Regions from separate parts of the Micromonospora sp. NPDC049230 genome, predicted to be linked through region 1. Evidence: riboswitches for the same ligand, from Rfam matches in the RefSeq annotation. Region 1 holds a riboswitch; each other region holds the start of a gene.
What was found. Region 1 has a riboswitch for cobalamin ahead of AB0A95_RS11440 (prenyltransferase/squalene oxidase repeat-containing protein). Riboswitches for the same ligand answer to the same signal wherever they lie in the genome.

Region 2: linked by a shared signal. The riboswitch ahead of bluB (5,6-dimethylbenzimidazole synthase) and the one ahead of AB0A95_RS11440 (prenyltransferase/squalene oxidase repeat-containing protein) in region 1 are both predicted to bind cobalamin.
Region 3: linked by a shared signal. The riboswitch ahead of cobN (cobaltochelatase subunit CobN) and the one ahead of AB0A95_RS11440 (prenyltransferase/squalene oxidase repeat-containing protein) in region 1 are both predicted to bind cobalamin.
Region 4: linked by a shared signal. The riboswitch ahead of AB0A95_RS33180 (ribonucleoside-diphosphate reductase subunit alpha) and the one ahead of AB0A95_RS11440 (prenyltransferase/squalene oxidase repeat-containing protein) in region 1 are both predicted to bind cobalamin.

The regions. Positions count from the first base shown of each region.
Region 1 is NZ_JBEZCZ010000009.1:167,698-171,920, forward strand. It holds gene AB0A95_RS11430 (ABC transporter substrate-binding protein) at 1-666, opposite strand, end outside; gene AB0A95_RS11435 (hypothetical protein) at 903-2,294, opposite strand; cobalamin riboswitch at 2,440-2,562, opposite strand; cobalamin riboswitch at 2,615-2,747, shown strand; gene AB0A95_RS11440 (prenyltransferase/squalene oxidase repeat-containing protein) at 2,863-4,223, shown strand, end outside.
Region 2 is NZ_JBEZCZ010000020.1:3,716-7,938, reverse strand. It holds gene AB0A95_RS18235 (response regulator transcription factor) at 1-22, shown strand, start outside; gene AB0A95_RS18230 (hypothetical protein) at 140-475, shown strand; gene AB0A95_RS18225 (hypothetical protein) at 530-841, opposite strand; gene bluB (5,6-dimethylbenzimidazole synthase) at 1,254-1,883, opposite strand; cobalamin riboswitch at 1,913-2,113, opposite strand; gene AB0A95_RS18215 (hypothetical protein) at 2,262-2,642, opposite strand; gene AB0A95_RS18210 (CHAT domain-containing protein) at 2,632-4,223, opposite strand, start outside.
Region 3 is NZ_JBEZCZ010000008.1:144,999-149,221, forward strand. It holds gene cobN (cobaltochelatase subunit CobN) at 1-1,417, opposite strand, end outside; cobalamin riboswitch at 1,679-1,808, opposite strand; gene AB0A95_RS10305 (hypothetical protein) at 2,009-2,284, opposite strand; gene AB0A95_RS10310 (DUF5919 domain-containing protein) at 2,707-3,333, shown strand; gene AB0A95_RS10315 (inositol monophosphatase family protein) at 3,330-4,160, shown strand.
Region 4 is NZ_JBEZCZ010000068.1:21,131-25,353, reverse strand. It holds gene AB0A95_RS33190 (FadR/GntR family transcriptional regulator) at 1-161, opposite strand, end outside; gene AB0A95_RS33185 (enolase C-terminal domain-like protein) at 170-1,564, opposite strand; cobalamin riboswitch at 2,114-2,330, shown strand; gene AB0A95_RS33180 (ribonucleoside-diphosphate reductase subunit alpha) at 2,523-4,223, shown strand, end outside.

The DNA.
Region 1 (4,223 bases):
CCTGTCGTTCTTCGGCCGGCCACCGAAGTAGCGCTCGTTGGCCGTCAGCACCAGGCGGTCACCGGGCGTCCAGGACTCGACCCGGTACGGCCCGGTCCCGACCGGCTTGCGGTTGAACCCGGCGGTGTTGATGTCCTGCCCGCCGAGCAGCTTGGCCGGCACGATGCCGAGGGTGAGCCGCTGGAGGAACGGCGCGTACGGGTAGCGCAGCCGGAACACGACAGTGGCGGCGTCGGGCGCGGTCACCGACTCCACCATGTCCAGGTCGGAGCGGAGCGTCGAGTCGACGGTCGGGTCCAGGACGGCCTGGTACGTGAAGACGACGTCCTGGGCGGTCAGCGTGGTGCCGTCGTGGAACCGCACGCCGTCGCGGAGTTTCGCGGTCACGGTGCGCCCGTCGGGTGACAGCTCCGGCAACGCCGTGGCCAGACCGGCGACGAGGCGGTTGTCGTCGTCCCGGCTGACGAGGCCGTCGAAGATCAGCGCGGCGCCGTCGACGCCGTAGTTGAGCACCGGATTCAACGCGTCCGGCTCGTCGGAGGTGGCGACGACGAGCGTCGCGCCGCCGGTGGAGCCGTCGGGGGTGGCCGGGGCCGAGCAGCCGGCGAGGACGAGCATGCCCGCCGCCGCGGTCGACGCCACGAGGCGTCGGAGGGTCGGACGCATCCGGGCTCCTGTGGTGTGGGAAGGAGTCGTTGGTCGGGTGGGCGCAGCGCCGCAACCGTTGATCATCACGGTGGCACAGTTGCACATCTTTGGCAATTACCAACGTTGCGCGTCATGCTGATGAGCACCGCTTGTCCACGTCGTCGACACGGTCACCGTCACCCGGCCAACCCCCGGATGGGTGGCCAGCGGCGGCCGGTAAGCCGCCGCTGGCCACGTCCGTACCCGAACGGCGGTCAGACGCCGTAGCGCAGGTGGATGGTGTCGCCGACGGTCACTGTCGTGCCGCGGGTCGCGGTGGCCGGGGTGCCGCCGTCCCGGGACACCTTCCAGGTGGCGGAGCCACCGTTGGCCAGGCCGTTGATCGACGTGATGGTGCCGGTGCCGCTGGTCGGGTTGAGTGCGGTGACGCAGCCACTGGGGACGGCCGACCCGATGGCGGCGTCCAACACCGCGCCGAGGGTGGTGGTGGCGGCGGTCGGCGTCAGCGTGACCGCGCACGGCTGGATGCTGCCGCTGCCGTTGTCGATGATCACGGCGAGCCGCGTCGCGGTGCCCGGGGTGAATCCGCTCGCCGCGACCCAGGTGGGGGCGCCGGAGGTGACGGGGATTGGGGGAGCGGCGGTGTAGCCCGCGCCGGCCAGGGCACGCACCGCGTCGATGGAGGCGTACGCCGACGGGGTGGTGTTGGTGGTCAGGTACTTGAACCCGCCACCGGTCAGCTGCTGCGCCCGCAGGAAGTCGATCGGGGTCTTGCCGGCGGTGGTGGTGAAGTCGGTGCCCTGGCTGGGGATACCGCAGGCGTTGAGCCCGGAGACGGCCCACGCGTTGGAGTCGGTGTTGACGCCGAACATCGAGGTGAAGGCACCCGAGGCGTTGACGAGCTTGCCCTTGAGGAAGTTCTTCGCCTGGACGATGTCGGTGTCGGTGTGGGGAACCCCGGCGGCGCAGAGCGCGGCCATGGCCGCACCGGTCATGTCGATGTCGCCGGGCGAGGCGAGTGCTGTCGCGTTCCCCTCGGCCTGGCTGAAGGTCCAGCCGCCGTCGTTGTGCTGGTTGTTGCGGATCCGGGTGACCGACAGGTCGAGCAGTGCCTGCGGCACGCGGGCGGCACCGGTCTGGGTCTTCGCTCCGGCCAGGGCGAGGGTGGCGAAGATGGTGCCGTTGACGTTGGCCGGCGGGCCGTAGTAGCCGGGCGAGCCGGTCTGCCAGTAGGCGATGGTGTCGGCGATGAGGTTACGGGTGGGGGAGACCCGGGCGGGGTCGATGCCGGCCGCGTAGGCGTTCAGGACGCCGCGCTCGTAGTCGGTGACGACGGGCGAGGCGCTCGGCCAGGACGCGGCCGAGAGCTGGTTGCGGTAGACGGTGCGGGCGTTCTTCGTCGTGTCGCCGGACGGGTAGACGTCGACGGCCGCCACACCGGCGGGGGCGAAGGCGCTGAACGCCCACTCGTTCGACAGCCCACCGCTGGCGTAGCTGCCGTCGGCCGCCTGCAGTGTCCGCAGGTAGGAGACGCCGTTGGTCCTGGCGGTGGCGATCTGCGCGGGCGTCGAGGTCGCGGCCGCCGGCGCGGCGCCGGTGGTGACCGCGACGACGGTGGCGATCAGCGTGGCGGCGGGGACTGACACGAGAGGTCTCCGGCGACTGCCGGAGGAAAGGCGCGAGGACATCGGACTCCTTGGGGGTACGGGGCACGACTGCCTCGACCCAGAGCCCGGCAGGGAAGCCGGCGGGGCGGGGCGGGCCGGCCGCAGGGCGCGTGGGACGGAAACCGCAGGTGCTGCGTCACCACGCGGGTAGTCGGGCTCGGGACGGCGGACCGTCCTCACCGTTGCGCGTCAGCCCCGGATTTCCACCGGGTTCCCCCACGCGATGACGCGGTCACCGTATGGGACGAAGCTCCTACCGCGCGCTGTTAGGTACGTGACACAGGCTCACGTTGACGGCGCGGTCGCGACTGTGGTCCGATGGCCGCGATCCAGCAGTCAGGGGAAGCCGGTCAAAGTCCGGCGCTGGCCCGCAGCCGTAGGTCCCGTTTTTCGGGACGAGTCGGATTACCTGGCTGGATAGTGCACCGCAGCGCCGTCGAGGTACACGGCGCGGAGCCAGGTTTCCGGGACCGTTGTCCTCGGGGTCCGCGTCCGCGCCTGCGCCGCTACCCCCGAGAGAGTCGTCATGTCCCCACTGGTCAGTCGCATGTCGCGTGTTCCCACCGCCTGGTTGGCGTTGGTCGCCGCGGTGACGCTGGGCGCGGCGGCGCTCGTGGTGCCGACCCGTGCGGCGATCGCCGATCCGCTGGACTCCTGCACCCCGACCCAGGGTGCGATCGTCGCTGTCGACTTCGGGGCGTGGAGCGGGCCGCTGCTGCGGGGCTGCGACGCCACCCCGACCACCGGTCTGGACCTGCTGCACGAGGCGGGTTTCACCACGACCGGCACCGTCCACGACGGGCCCGGGTTCATCTGCCGGATCGGCTCACCCGCCTTCGACGCCGGTGCCGAACGCCCGGCGCCCGCCGACGAGGCGTGCCAGTTGACCCCGCCGGCGACGGCCTACTGGTCCTACTGGATCGCCCCGGCCGGGCAGGACCAGTGGACGTACAGCCCGCTCGGCGCGATGTCCCAGCGGCCGGGCCCTGGTGAGGTCGAGGCATGGGTCTTCGGCGGCACCGACATCGGCGGCACGACCGGGGCGCCGAGCTTCACCCCCGCGTCGGTGCGCGCGAGCGGCTCGACGCCCGCCCCGACGCCAACTCCCAGTCCGACCACGACGGCCGGGCCGACCGACCCGGCGCGGCCGACCGAAGGCCAGGTCGAGGCCGTCGGAAGCTACCTGGTGGAGCAGCTCACCGACGGTGACCACGTCGACTACGGGTGGGTCGACTATTCCCGGACGATCGCCGTCGCCACCGCCCTGGCCGCGACCGGCGGGCAGGACGGCACCCGCACGAAGATCGTCGACTACCTCCGGACGCACGTCGACGCGGCGATCTTCCCGAACGGCGAGTCCGCCGCACCCCACACCGCCAACGTCGCCAACCTCGCACTCCTGGCGACGAGCACCGGCGGTGATCCCCGCGCCTTCGGCGGACGGGACCTGATCACGACACTCACCGACCGGGTCTGCACCGCGACCGACGCCGACGCCGGCTGTGCCGCGGCCGGTGACTTCGCCGGAGCGCCCGGGCCGATGGCCCAGGCGAGCGCGCTGCTCGCGCTCAAGCGGGCCGGCGTCACCCCGCCCGCCGCCACCGTCACCCGACTCACCGCGCAGCAGTGCGCCACCGGGGCCTTCGGCGACCGGTGGCTCGCCCCCGGCGAGTTCTGCGATCCGGACCTCGCCGCCACGACGCTGGCCGTCCTGGCGCTGCACCGGCTCGGTGGTCAGGACGCGGCGCTGGGCTCGGCCAAGGCGTTTCTGACCGGTGCGCAGGACACCGACGGGGGTTACCAGCCCTACACCGGCGCCGGGTTCACCGACACCTACTTCACCGGGTACGCCGCACAGGCCCTCGCCGCGCTGGGCGTGGCCGACAGGGCCGCCACCGCCACCGGTTT
Region 2 (4,223 bases), on a different contig from region 1:
GCTCGGCGAGCGTCCACACTGACTCGGAGGGCAGCCGAAGATGGTGGTGGTGTCAGTCGCCGACCGCCGCGGTGTCGCAGACAGCGTAGAGGGCCGTCCGACCCTGACTGTCCGGCGGCGTCGAGCGCAGACTCGAATGATGCCGACGTACGAAGAGGACAGACGTGATCGGCTGCTCGGCCTGGGCCTGAGCGAGTCATCGGCACAGTGGCGGGAAGTAGCAAACCGGGCCGAGGCGCTGGCCCTCAAGCTGAAGATGCATGTCGAGCAGGCCAGCGACGACGGACAGACCGAGGCAGCGCTGGATCGACTGCGAGCGGTCATGAACGAGGCCTTCGAAGCCGCCGGTAACGCGTTCCGCGACGACGCCGTCCGCCAGGACATCCGCGACGTCGGGCGGCTTCTGGGCGAGGCCATCCACCCGACTGTCACTCGCGTGGGCGGTGAGGTGCGAGACCTGTTCGAACGCCGCTAAGAAGGGCCGGCCGGACCAGCCGCACGTGCTGCGGGCCCTGATCGGTTGCGGGCTCTACGGCGCGCTCATCGATTGCTGGGGTGGGCTCTCGGAGCGCCGCTGCGTCAGGCGGCTGCGGCCATCACCGTTCTGGTAGCTGTTTCGAATCGCCCCCGAGGCCCCAATCGCGCCGAATTTGGCGTTATCGGCGTCCGTTGACGGCACGCTAACCCGGTGGCGGAGCATGGCCGCTTGGCCCTCACGGTCGGCGACGCTGAACTCGCGGCCCGGCTCCGGAGCGAGCCGGGCCAGGGCGTCCACGCCGTGCGCCGGCGCCGGATCCGGAACGTCCGTGCCGGCGGCCCGGGAGATCACCGCGAGCGCCACCTCGGTCCGCCGGATTAGCCACCGGCACCGCTGTTCGTCCAGGCCGGTGGCCTCCGCGTGGGCGGCCAGCGCCCAGTAGAGGGCGTAGTAGGCGGGCGTAGTGGCTCAGCGTGGAGACGCCGGGGACGAGGATGTCGACGCCCGCCATGACCGGTGCCTCCACGGCCAACGGGTATCGGCCGGCACGCGCCGTCAGCCCCGGCTCACCCCAGGCCGGGCCCTCCACGGCGATCGACGGTGCGATCACGGTCGGTGTCCCCTCGCTGACATCTCGCCAGTGTCGCCCGTCCGGACCGCGTATCCCATCCGCCGAGCGGCCAACCACTATGGATGCGGGACGGAGCGGCTGCCAGCGGCATCGCCGAGCTACACGCGGGGTGGCTGGCGCGGGAGCGCCGCCACAACCACTCGGTCACTCCGTCGTCCAACGATCGTGGTGGATCACCGATGACACCGGGCGTCGCTGGCGCCAGCCGTGCCGCTCCAGGTCCGGCGTCTGCTCCAGATGGGTGACCGGGCCGAGGCAGAGCCACGCCACCGGGCGGACGGTGGCCGGGATGCCGAGCAGGTCGCGCAGGAACGGCTCCCGGTAGAACGAGACCCAACCGACCCCGAGTTGCTCGGCGGTCGCGGCCAGCCACAGGTTCTGGATTGCCAGGCAGACCGAGTAGAGGCCGGCGTCGGCGATCGCGTGACGGCCGAGCACGGCCGGTCCACCCCGCTGCGGGTCGTACGTGGTCACGACCGACAACGTCGACTCGCGTACGCCATCGATCTTGATCCGGTTGAAGCGTTCCGCCGCCGCACCGTCGAGAGTGGCCGCGAAGGCGTCCCGTTCCCGCTGTACGTGCTTGTGGAACTCCTGCCGCAGCTCGGGATCGCGGACCAGGATGAAGTCCCAGGGCTGGGAGAGGCCGACGCTCGGCGCGGCGTGCGCCGCCGTGAGGACCCGGTTCAACGTCTCGTCGGGGATCGGCGCCCCGGTGAACTGGGCACGTACGTCCCGGCGCCGGTGGATGGTCTCGTAGAGTCCGGTGTACAAGGCAGGCTCCCGCTGCGCTCGTGCCCCTGGCGGGGGCGATGGCGCGAGGCCGGTCTTCGGACTCCCGGATCTACGCTGGTCACCCGCCTTCCCAACCCCGCAGGGTCAGTGGCTGCGCCTGGTACGCGTGGGTGGCAGCTCCCCGGTCACCGCGGCGGGCCCGTGCCGGACTCACACCGGCTTCCCGATTCTCCCCACTCGCGCAGGGCACCTCGCAACGTTCGTGCCACCGCACACCATAACGGTCCCGACGAACATGGGACGAACCTCGCCATGATTTCGGCATCTTGCGTGGCGGCGGCCCCGCAAGGTCAGCAACAGAACCTAGACCAACCGTCAAGCAACACCTGGGACGGATCCGTCAAGCATCAGGTGGGATTAGACAGTGACGATCCGATCAGCACCCCGGTAGCCGCAGAGCCCGGGCCGCGCCACCGTGGCCATCGGGGCGAGTGGGCTCTGGCCGACGCCGATGAGCACCGCCCCGGCACGCCCGTTCAGTCTCCGGCCGAGAACGAGGTCGCCGACGGCAGCCGTCGCTGGCCCGACGGCTAGGGAAAACGGCTCGCCGTCACCGAAGACGTCGACAGCCTGGGAGGTGTTGCCTTGCAGCCAAAGCACCTCCAGTGCGCCGTGCCTACCAGCGGGTGGCGTTACCGACATGGCGGCGATTCGGATGGCGATCTCGAGCACGTTCCGCGTAACAGCCGCACAGGCCTGCGGGCCGATGCGGCTGATCGGCGCGGCGTCAACCGGCACCGAGGCAGACGAACGCCGCCGCCGTGGCCCCGGCGGTGCCGTCGCCGGCGCTGGCGAAGGCCTGCTGGGCGTCGGCGAGAGCCTGGGCGGGGCGGATGCCGGCCCGCATCCGTCGGTGCAGGTCCAGCATGAGCCCGGTGGTGGGGTCGGCCGGCACCGGCAGCACGGTGGCGATCAGGCACCGTGCGCCCAGGGCGAGCAGCACGGCGGTGAAGCCCATGACCTCGTCGCCGGGACGCACCGCGGTCAGTCCCGAGTCGCAGGCGGAGAGCACCACGCAGCCGGGCGGCCGGGAGACCCGTTCCCACTCGTACGCGAACAGCGGGCCGTCGGCCAGCTCGAGGGTGGAGAACTGGGGGTTGTCGGCGCGGAAGGTGCCGTGGGCGGCGATGTGGACTAGGCCGGCCCCGTCCAGCGCCGCGGTCAACGCGTCGGCGGTGGCGTCCGCACCGGTGAGCAGGGTGGCCCCAGGCAGCACCTGCGCGAGTCGGCGTACCTCGACCCGGCCGGCCGGCAGGCGCGGCCCGCAGGCCAGGACCGAGGGCCCGGCCGATGGTTGCCGCCCGTCCGCACTGAGCCAGGCGGTGGCCGACGGGGCAACCGTCACGGGACGTCCGGCACAGGTCGGCAACCCCGACCACGGCACGGCGTGCAGGGCCCCGACCGGCACGATCACCAGGGGGCGGTCGCCGAGGTGCCGCCGCAACGGATCGAAGAGCTGGCGGTCCAGGGTGGCGGCGGCGTGCCCGGCCCCGGCCCGCGCGGTGGGCGTGTCGCCGGTGGTGACCAGCCGGCGCAGGGCGAACCGGTGCCACCGGACCAGGTGCACCGCCTCGGCGAGCGGGCCGAGGTCGTGCAGGCTGGCCCGGCCGTCGCGGACCAGCACCGCCCGGAGCCGGTCGCCGTGGGCGACCAGTTCGACCAGCACGCGGGAGCCGAGCCGCCCGGCGAGCATGCCCACGCCGGGCGGGGTCACCACGCCGCTTCCGCCGGGCACCCGGCGGGCCAGGTCCTGGATGCGCCGTTCCAGCCGGGCCTGCCGGCTGCGCAGTGCGTGGGCCGGCCGGCCAGCCAGCACGGTGTCCTCCAGCAGGCTACTGACGAGCCGGAGTTCGGTGAGCGCCGCGAACAGGTCCGGGTCGTCGGGGGGCAGCGCCGGCCGCATCCGCAGGGTGTTGGCCCGCCAGCGTTCGGTCCAGGCCAGGGTCCGGGCCGGGGAGCCGGCGCGGACCGCAATGTCGAGGCCCTCGGCGGCCAACTCCTGCCCGTACGTCCCGCTGTGCGCCCGTAACTCCGTGGCACCGAGCGACGTGCGGTGCCGGTCGAGGACGGCCAGCCCCCGGCGCAGGGCCCGGGCCGCACCGGAATCGTCCCCGGTGAGCCGGCGCGACCGGGCCAAGGCGTACCAACCCTGGGCGCGGCGGGGGGCGGTGCCGCGACGGCGGGCCTGGGCGGCCAGGTCGAGCAGGGCCACGGCCCGGTCGACACGACCCGAGGCGGCGGCCAGCAGGCCGGCTTCGATGCGGGTGGTCAGCGCCGGGCCCGGCCACCCGGTGGCGTCGAGCTGGCCGGCGGTCCGCA
Region 3 (4,223 bases), on a different contig from region 1:
GGTTCTCCCCGAAGCCGCGCGGCGGTTGGATCAGCAGCACCACGTTGCCGAAGCGCAGCCCGGCGAGGACGATGTCGCCGGCCTCGGTGTACAGCTCGCCGGGCGGCTCACCCCAGTGTTCCCGCATCCGCTCGCGCAGCTCGGCCGGGATCTGGTCGAACCACCGCCGGTAGGTCGGCCCCGGTATCCGGGCCTCGGCGGCGGCCAGCTGCTCCGGGGTGAGCCACTCCACGTCGTGGCCTCCGGCGGCGATCAGCGCGTGGATCAGCGCGTCGCCGTCGTCGGGCGGTGGCGCGTCGCCCAGGTGGTAGCCGGCGTCGGCGAGCGCGGCGAAGAGCCGGACCGCCGAGACGGGGGTGTCCAGGCCGACGGCGTTGCCGACCCGGGAGTGCTTGGTGGGGTACGAGCTGAGCACCACGGCGACCCGCTTGTCGGCGTTGGGCACGTGGCGCAGCCGGGCGTGGCGCACCGCGATCCCGGCGACCCGGGCGGCCCGCTCGGGGTCGGCGGCGTAGACGGATAGGCCGTCGGCGTCGATCTGCTTGAACGAGAACGGCACTGTGACGATCCGACCGTCGAACTCGGGGATGGCCACCTGCATCGCCGCGTCCAACGGGGACAGCCCGGCGTCGCTGGCCTCCCACTGCGCCCGGGTGCTGGTCAGGCAGAGCGCCTGGATGACCGGCACGTCCAGGGCGGCCAGGGCGCCGACGTCCCAGGCGTCCTCGTCGCCACCTCCGGAGGCGTCGGCGGCGACCGCGCCGCCGGCGGCGAGCACTGTGACAAGCAGCGCGTCGCAGCGGGCGAACAGCCCGAGCGGGCCGGCGCCCGTGGTCAACCCGCGCAGCGAGCCGCAGAAGATCGGCAGCGGGTTGCCGCCGGCCTTGTGGACCGCGTCCGCGAGGACGTCGACGAAGTCGGTGTTGCCGGCGAGGGCGTGCGCGCGGTAGAAGACGATCCCCACTGTGGGACGGTCCGGGTCGGTCGGGTGCTCGCCGTGCACGCCGTACGCCGGGGTGGGTGTGGGCGGGGCGAACCCCTCGCCGGTGAGCAGCACCGTGTCGGAGAGGAACCGGGCCAGGTGCGCCAGGTTGTCCGGCCCGCCCTCGACCAGGTACGCCAGCGCCTGGGTGACGACCCCGGACGGCACCGTGGAGATGGCCATCAGCTCCGCGTCGGGCAGCGCCTCGCCGCCGAGCACGACCGTCGGCACCCCGGTGCCGAGCACCGCGGCGAGACCGTCCGGCCATGCCTGTCGACCGCCGAGCAGGCGTACGACGACCAGGGCGACCCCGTCGAGCAGGGCGGGCACCTCGTCGGCGGTGACCCGCGCGGGGTTGGCGAGCCGGTAGTCGGCGCCGCTGGCGCGGGCGGCCAGCAGGTCGGTGTCGGCGGTGGAGAGCAGCAGGATGCGCACGGCAGGCTCCGGAGAGTGACGCCCTGGCCGCTGCGGAGGCGACCTGGACGAAGCGGGTGGGGGCGGCGTCAGCCGGTACGACGGCGCGGCCGGACTCGCCGACGCGGACGCCGGGGCCGGTCAGCGCCGGGCAATCGACTCAGCAGTGCCGGAAGCCAGCGACCTGGAGCGCGATACGACGATAATCGTCGATGAATGAGACGCCGTGCGTCATCGGGTCCTCCTCGGGTGTCCACGCCCTGGGGTACGTCCCGACGGCCGAAGTATCCTGGCTTCCGGATCGACGCTCTCCCCCGGCCTTCCAACCGCAGACACACGGCCGTGACTCACGAGGGGGGATCGCTCCCCGGTGACAGTGGCGGGACCGCGTCGGAATCGCACCGACTTCCTTCACTGCCGTCAGGCCGCGAATGCTGCCACACCGCCGCGCCGCCGGTCAACGCGGACCCCGGCGCAGCCCGGCCACCTCAACCACATTGACCTGCGCAAATATCGGCGGATTGGCCGGCGTGGGAGGGAGCCACGTGCTTGCGCGACTCCCTGTGGAGCTGATGTCGTAGACGATTCAGCACCCGCGCGGTCAGCCCTCGGTTACTCGTGCTCGAAGCGGCGCGGCCGGCGGGTCAACGACAGCCAGCCGAGGAAACGGGCGTGCATCTTGGCAAGGTCGGGGCGACCGCCAAGACTGAACAGGTCGTGGATCGCCTCGTTCATGCAGGACGTCAGGTAGAGGGCCAGCGCCAGCGTGTGGCCATAGAACTCCGCGACGAGATCGAGTTGCGCGCGGGAGCACGGCCACGGGGCGGCGCAGGTGCGGCACAGCCAGGCGGGGCGCATCGGCAGGTGCGGACGGGAGCGAAGACTCACACCACGACCCTGCTCACCGCAACCGCAGCCATCCATCACACCGCGTGATCCCTCGGCGGATAACTTCCATCCATCCTCCGGATGTCGTCCCGGCACCGTCATCAGATCGCTGGATATGCTGACCCTCATCCCCGGTGTGGGAAGGGAGCCGCGCGTGAGCGTTCGAACGACTGGAGCGTTCACCGTTCCCGACCTGCTGTGGGATTCCTCCGACACGCTCGACGCCCTTGCCACCCGGAACATCGCTCAGGTGTTCCGTCTCGTCCAGAAAGCCACCCGCGCCAGCCAGACAAACGTCGGCATCGCCACCGGGCTCAGTCAGGCGCAGGTCAGCGAGATCACCAGCGGCGCCCGCCGGGTCAGCAGCAATCGACGTCCTCACCCGCATCTGCACCGGCCTGTCCATGCCCCGCCACGCACGCATGACGCTCCTGCTCGGCGAACGCGACCGAACCCCGACCGAACGAAACGTCAGTGGCCTGCGGGTCGCGAGGGCGGCGCGGGACCAGTGCGCCGATGTCACCGCGATCTATTCCAGCCGGTCAGATTTCGTGGCGGAGTTGCCGCCGCACGTCCTCTTCGAGGATGCCACGGACATCCGGGCGTCCGGCCTGTCGCTCAACCTCATCTGTCAGCAGTACGCCGACAACCGTCTTCTGAAGCTCCTCGCCGCCGGCACCCGCCTCCGTTGCCTTTTCCTCGATCCGGCCGGGGAGGCGATCAGGCGGCAGGAGCGTGAGGACGACTATCCGGACGGACACCTCAGCGCGCTCACCGAACTCAACATCCAGAATCTGGCCCGCCGCATTCGTGACAGGCTCCCCGCAGGTGCCCGAGACCACCTGTCCATCGGCGTCTACGACGAGTCAATTCGCGCCAACTTACTTCTGATCGATGACCAGCTCTGCGTCGTCCAGCACTACCTACCGCGGATGCGGGGCGTCGACTGTCCGACAATGGTCATCGAACGCGGCGCGGGTCCCTCCGGCCTCTACCCGATATTCGACGAGATGTTCACCTCACTCTGGGAGCGCAGCCGCCAGCTATGACCGACTACGCCCACCTCCTCCCCCTCGCGCAGGAGGCCGTCGACCTGGCGCACGACCTGATGCGGACGCTCCAGCCCGGTGCGCTGACCTTCAAGGGTGACCGCGACATGGCTTCCGAGGTGGACTACGCCATCGAGAGGGCGGTCCGCGAACATCTGGCAACCAAGGCGCCCGACATCGGTTTCCTCGGCGAGGAGTACGGGAGCAGCGGCGACACCAGCACACTGACCTGGGCACTCGATCCCGTCGATGGCACCGTCAACTTCGTCCACGGCTCACCCCTGTGCGCGATCTCCCTCGGCCTCCTGCACGGCGCAGACGCCGTCCTCGGCGTCATCGACCTGCCGTTCCTCGGCACCCGCTACCACGCCGCCAAGGGAGACGGTGCCTACGCCAGCAACCGCCGCATCCACGCCAGCCGGGTCACCGACCTCAAGGACGCCGTCGTCGCCATCGGCGACTACGCGGTCGGCGGCGACGCCAGCCGGAAGAACACCGGGCGACTTGCCATCACCGAGCAGCTCACCCGGCACGTCCAACGGATCCGCATGCACGGTTCTGCCGCAATTGACCTCGCCTGGTTGGCTCACGGCAAGATCGACGCGTTCATCATGCTCACCAACAAGCCCTGGGACACCGTCGCGGGTGTCGTGATCGCCCGAGAGGCTGGTGCCCTGGTCGTCGACCTCGACGGCGCTCCGCACAGCGTGCACGCTGCCGCCACGATCGGTGGCAACGACCTGCTCCTACCGTCCATCGTGACGCTCGTTCAACGATCAATCGCACCTCCGGAACCCGACCAGCAAGGGATGCCGTCGCCAACCTAGTCGCAACGTTTCCTCGTCGATTGGCGTCCGTGTCGAACTGCGCCATGATCCTGAGGTGAGCAG
Region 4 (4,223 bases), on a different contig from region 1:
CCGAGGATCGACAGGGCCGACATCCCCTCGCGCAGTGAGCCCCGCGAGACGCCGAGTGACTCGGCGAGATCCTTCTCGATGGGCAGACGGTCCCCGGGCTTGAAACGCCCTTCCAGGATCATCCGCTTGATGCCGTTCACCACCTCGTCGGTGCGCGACATGACACCCCCTACCGGCCGGCGGGGGTGGCCGCCCCACCCGCGATCACGTACGACTCCGGAGATGACACGGTAGTCGGGTCTGTCGCCGTCCAGTAGTTGCCGTCGGGGAACCGGTAGAGCTCGACCGACTCGGGGCGCATCCGGGTGGAGTAGCCGGGCTGGTGGGGCAGGACGTAACCGCTGCCCGTGCCGGTGTCCCGGATGACGCACGGGTCGGTGAAGTGCTCGTGCAGGTGGTCGACGAACTCGGTGACCCGGTTGGTGAGATCGCCCGAGATCGCGACGTAGTCGAGCACCGACACGTGCTGGACCATCTCGCACAGGCCGACACCGCCGGCGTGGGGGCACACGGGGATGTCGAACTTCGCGGCGAGCAGCAGCACGGCGACGATCTCGTTGATGCTGGCCAGCCTGCCGGTGTCGAGTTGGCAGAAGTCGATGGCCCCGGCCTGGAACAGCTGCTTGAACATCACCCGGTTGTGGCAGTGCTCGCCGGTGGCGACGCCGATGGGCGCGACCGCGCGACGGACGGCGGCGTGGCCAAGGATGTCGTCGGGGCTGGTCGGCTCCTCGATCCACAGGGGCTCGAACTGGGCCAGGGCCTTGACCCACTCGATGGCCTGACCGACGTCCCACACCTGGTTGGCGTCGATCATCAGGTTGCGGTCCGGGCCGAGGATCTCCCGGGCGATGGCGCAGCGGCGGATGTCGTCGTCGAGGTTGGCGCCCACCTTGAGCTTGACGTAGCCGTAGCCGGTGTCGACCGCCTCCTGGCACAGCCGGCGCAGCTTGTCGTCGCCGTAGCCGAGCCAGCCGGCCGAGGTGGTGTAGGCGGGGTAGCCGGTCCGGTCGAGTTCGGCGAGACGGGCGGCCTTGGTGCTCTCCTTGGCGCGCAGGATGGCCAGTGCCTCGTCGCGGGTCAACGCGTCGGACAGGTAGCGCAGGTCCGCGATGTCGACGAGTTGCTCGGGGGACATGTCGACGAGCAGCCGCCACAGCGGCTTGTCGGCGACCCGGGCGACCAGGTCCCACGACGCGTTCAGCACGGCGGCCAGCGACAGGTGGACGACGCCCTTCTCCGGGCCGAGCCACCGCAGTTGGGAGTCGGAGGTGAGCAGGCGGTAGACCGCGCCCATGTCCGCCGCCATCGTCGCGACGTCCACGCCGACGAGGCGCTGTGCCTGATGGACCGCCGCCGCGACGACGATGTCGTTGCCGCGACCGATGGTGAAGGTCAGACCGTGGCCCGCGAGTGGCGCGCCAGTGCTGTCGACGCCGTCGGTGTGCAGGACGACGTAGGCCGCCGAGTAGTCGCCGTCCTTGTTCATGGCGTCGGAGCCGTCAGCGGTCAGGGAGGTGGGGAAGCGGACGTCCTCGATGGTGACGGCAGTGATCTGCGGCATGCGCTCCTCGCCCGGCTAGGCTAAAGATCAGATGATCTCTGGGAGTATACGGAGGGTTAATCCGACACGTCAACGACGTCGATCACCCATGAATCCAAGACATCCAATGTTTTTGTCGTGATACGAATGCGTCAGCGCGCCGTCTTCCCGGCCGCCGCACCCGGTTCGGGGCCTCGGTGCCGGCCGTGGCGACATTCGGGCGCTGGTAGAAACCCCGCCGCGCGACGGCCTGTGTCGTTCCCGGTCTGTTGATGCGCGGTCGGCAGGATTGGGATAGTGCCCGCGAAGAGTGGATGGCGCTCCCGGAAGGTTGGATGTCCACTTCAGATTCTGACATTGACGGCCGGAAATAAATAGGGATCCTTACGTCTGAAGACTTAATACATCACACCTTTCCGCATGTCGGCACCTAGCTCGATGTCACGTCCGCGCGGCCCGCGCCGGCCGGGTTCGGCACGGGCGGCGCAAGCCCGTGACGACCATCACCAGCCACGGTGCCGACACGCCCGGGACCGACATGTGGGGTGTGACAACCGCAGCGTCCCTATATATGGTGTCGACGCAGCTGGTTCGGCCGCTCAACCGAGCGGTCGAGGCAAGAGGGAACCCGGTGTGAATCCGGGACTGTCCCGCAGCGGTGAGTGGGAACGACAGCCGTCATGAGCACTGGGCCACCAATCGGTCTGGGAAGCGACGGCCAGTAGGAGACCGGCGAGCCCGGTCGTGCCCGCGAGTCCGAAGACCTGCCAGCGCGCCGTACACCCGCACCCGGGTGGGCGGCGGTCCGAGGCCGCGTGGGACGGCCGACGCCACCTGACCGCGCCTGCCCGCGCGGCGTCCGATGGTGTCTGTCTCCACGCACCCGAAGACCATCAGGTCTCGAACTCGCGAGGAGTGAGTGGTGACAGTCACCGAGGTAGTCCCGGCAAGCGGCGACGCGGTCCTGCGGCGGACGCCGATGCAGGTCCGCAAACGCAACGGCAGCACCGAATCCGTGGACGTCAACAAGATCGTCCGGGCCGTCGAGCGGTGGGCCGACGACCTGACCGACGTCGACCCGATGCGCGTCGCCACCCGCACGATCAGCGGCCTGTACGACGGCGCGACGACTGCCGAGCTGGACCGGCTGTCCATCCAGACCGCCGCCGAGATGATCGGTGAGGAACCGCAGTACTCCCGTCTCGCCGCCCGGCTGCTCGCCGGCTACGTCGACAAGGAGGTGCGTCGGCAGGGCGTCACCTCGTTCAGCGCGGCGATCCGGGTCGGTCACGCCGAGGGCCTGATCGGGAACGACACCGCCGCGTTCGTCGCCGCACACGCCGCGATGCTTGACGACGCCATCGACACCGACGGCGACCGGAGGTTCGAGTACTTCGGCCTGCGCACCGTCTACGACAGGTACCTGCTGCGCCACCCCACCAGCCGGCTCGTGCTGGAGACCCCGCAGTACTGGCTGCTGCGGGTGGCCTGCGGGCTGTCCCAGACGCCGGACGAGGCGGTCGACTTCTACCGACTGATGTCCAGCCTGGCCTATCTGCCCAGCTCACCGACGTTGTTCAACTCCGGCACCCGGCACACCCAGATGTCCTCCTGCTACCTGGTCGACTCGCCGCGTGACGAGTTGGACTCGATCTACCAGCGCTACGCCCAGGTCGCCAACCTGTCCAAGTTCGCCGGCGGCATCGGCATCGCGTACTCCCGGGTTCGGTCCCGGGGCGCGCTGATCCGCGGCACCAACGGGCAGTCCAACGGGATCGTGCCGTGGCTGCGCACGCTGGACGCGAGCGTCGCCGCCGTCAACCAGGGCGGCCGGCGCAAGGGCGCGGCCTGCGTCTACCTGGAGCCGTGGCACCCGGACGTCGAGGAGTTCCTGCAACTGCGGGACAACACCGGCGAGGACGCCCGGCGCACCCACAACCTCAACCTGGCCAACTGGGTCCCGGACGAGTTCATGCGCCGGGTCGAGGCCGACGAGATGTGGTCGCTGTTCGACCCGCACGAGGTGCCCGAGTTGCCCGACCTGTGGGGGGAGCGGTTCGACGCCGCGTACCGGCAGGCCGAGGCGCAGGGCCGCCACGTGCGGCAGGTCCCGGCGCGGGAGCTGTACGGGAAGATGATGCGCACCCTCGCCCAGACCGGCAACGGGTGGATGACGTTCAAGGACGCCGCGAACCGGCTGTGCAACCAGACCGCCGAGGACGGCAACGTGGTGCACCTGTCCAACCTGTGCACGGAGATCATCGAGGTGTCCAGCGACGCCGAGACGGCCGTGTGCAACCTCGGCTCGGTGAACCTCGCCGCGCACCTCACCGACGGCGGCATCGACTGGGACCGGCTGCGCGCCACGGTCCGTACCGCGGTGACCTTCCTCGACCGGGTCATCGACATCAACTACTACCCGACCGAGCAGGCGGCGGCGAGCAACCCCCGCTGGCGGCCGGTCGGGCTGGGGCTGATGGGCCTTCAGGACGTCTTCTTCGCGTTGCGGCTGCCGTTCGACTCCACGGCCGCGCGGGAGTTGTCCACCCGGATCAGCGAGGAGTTGTACCTGACCGCGCTGGAGACCTCCGCCGACCTGGCGCGTCGCTTCGGCGCGCACCCGGCGTACGCGCAGACCCGGGCCGCGCGGGGCCAGCTCCAACCCGACCTCTGGGGTGTC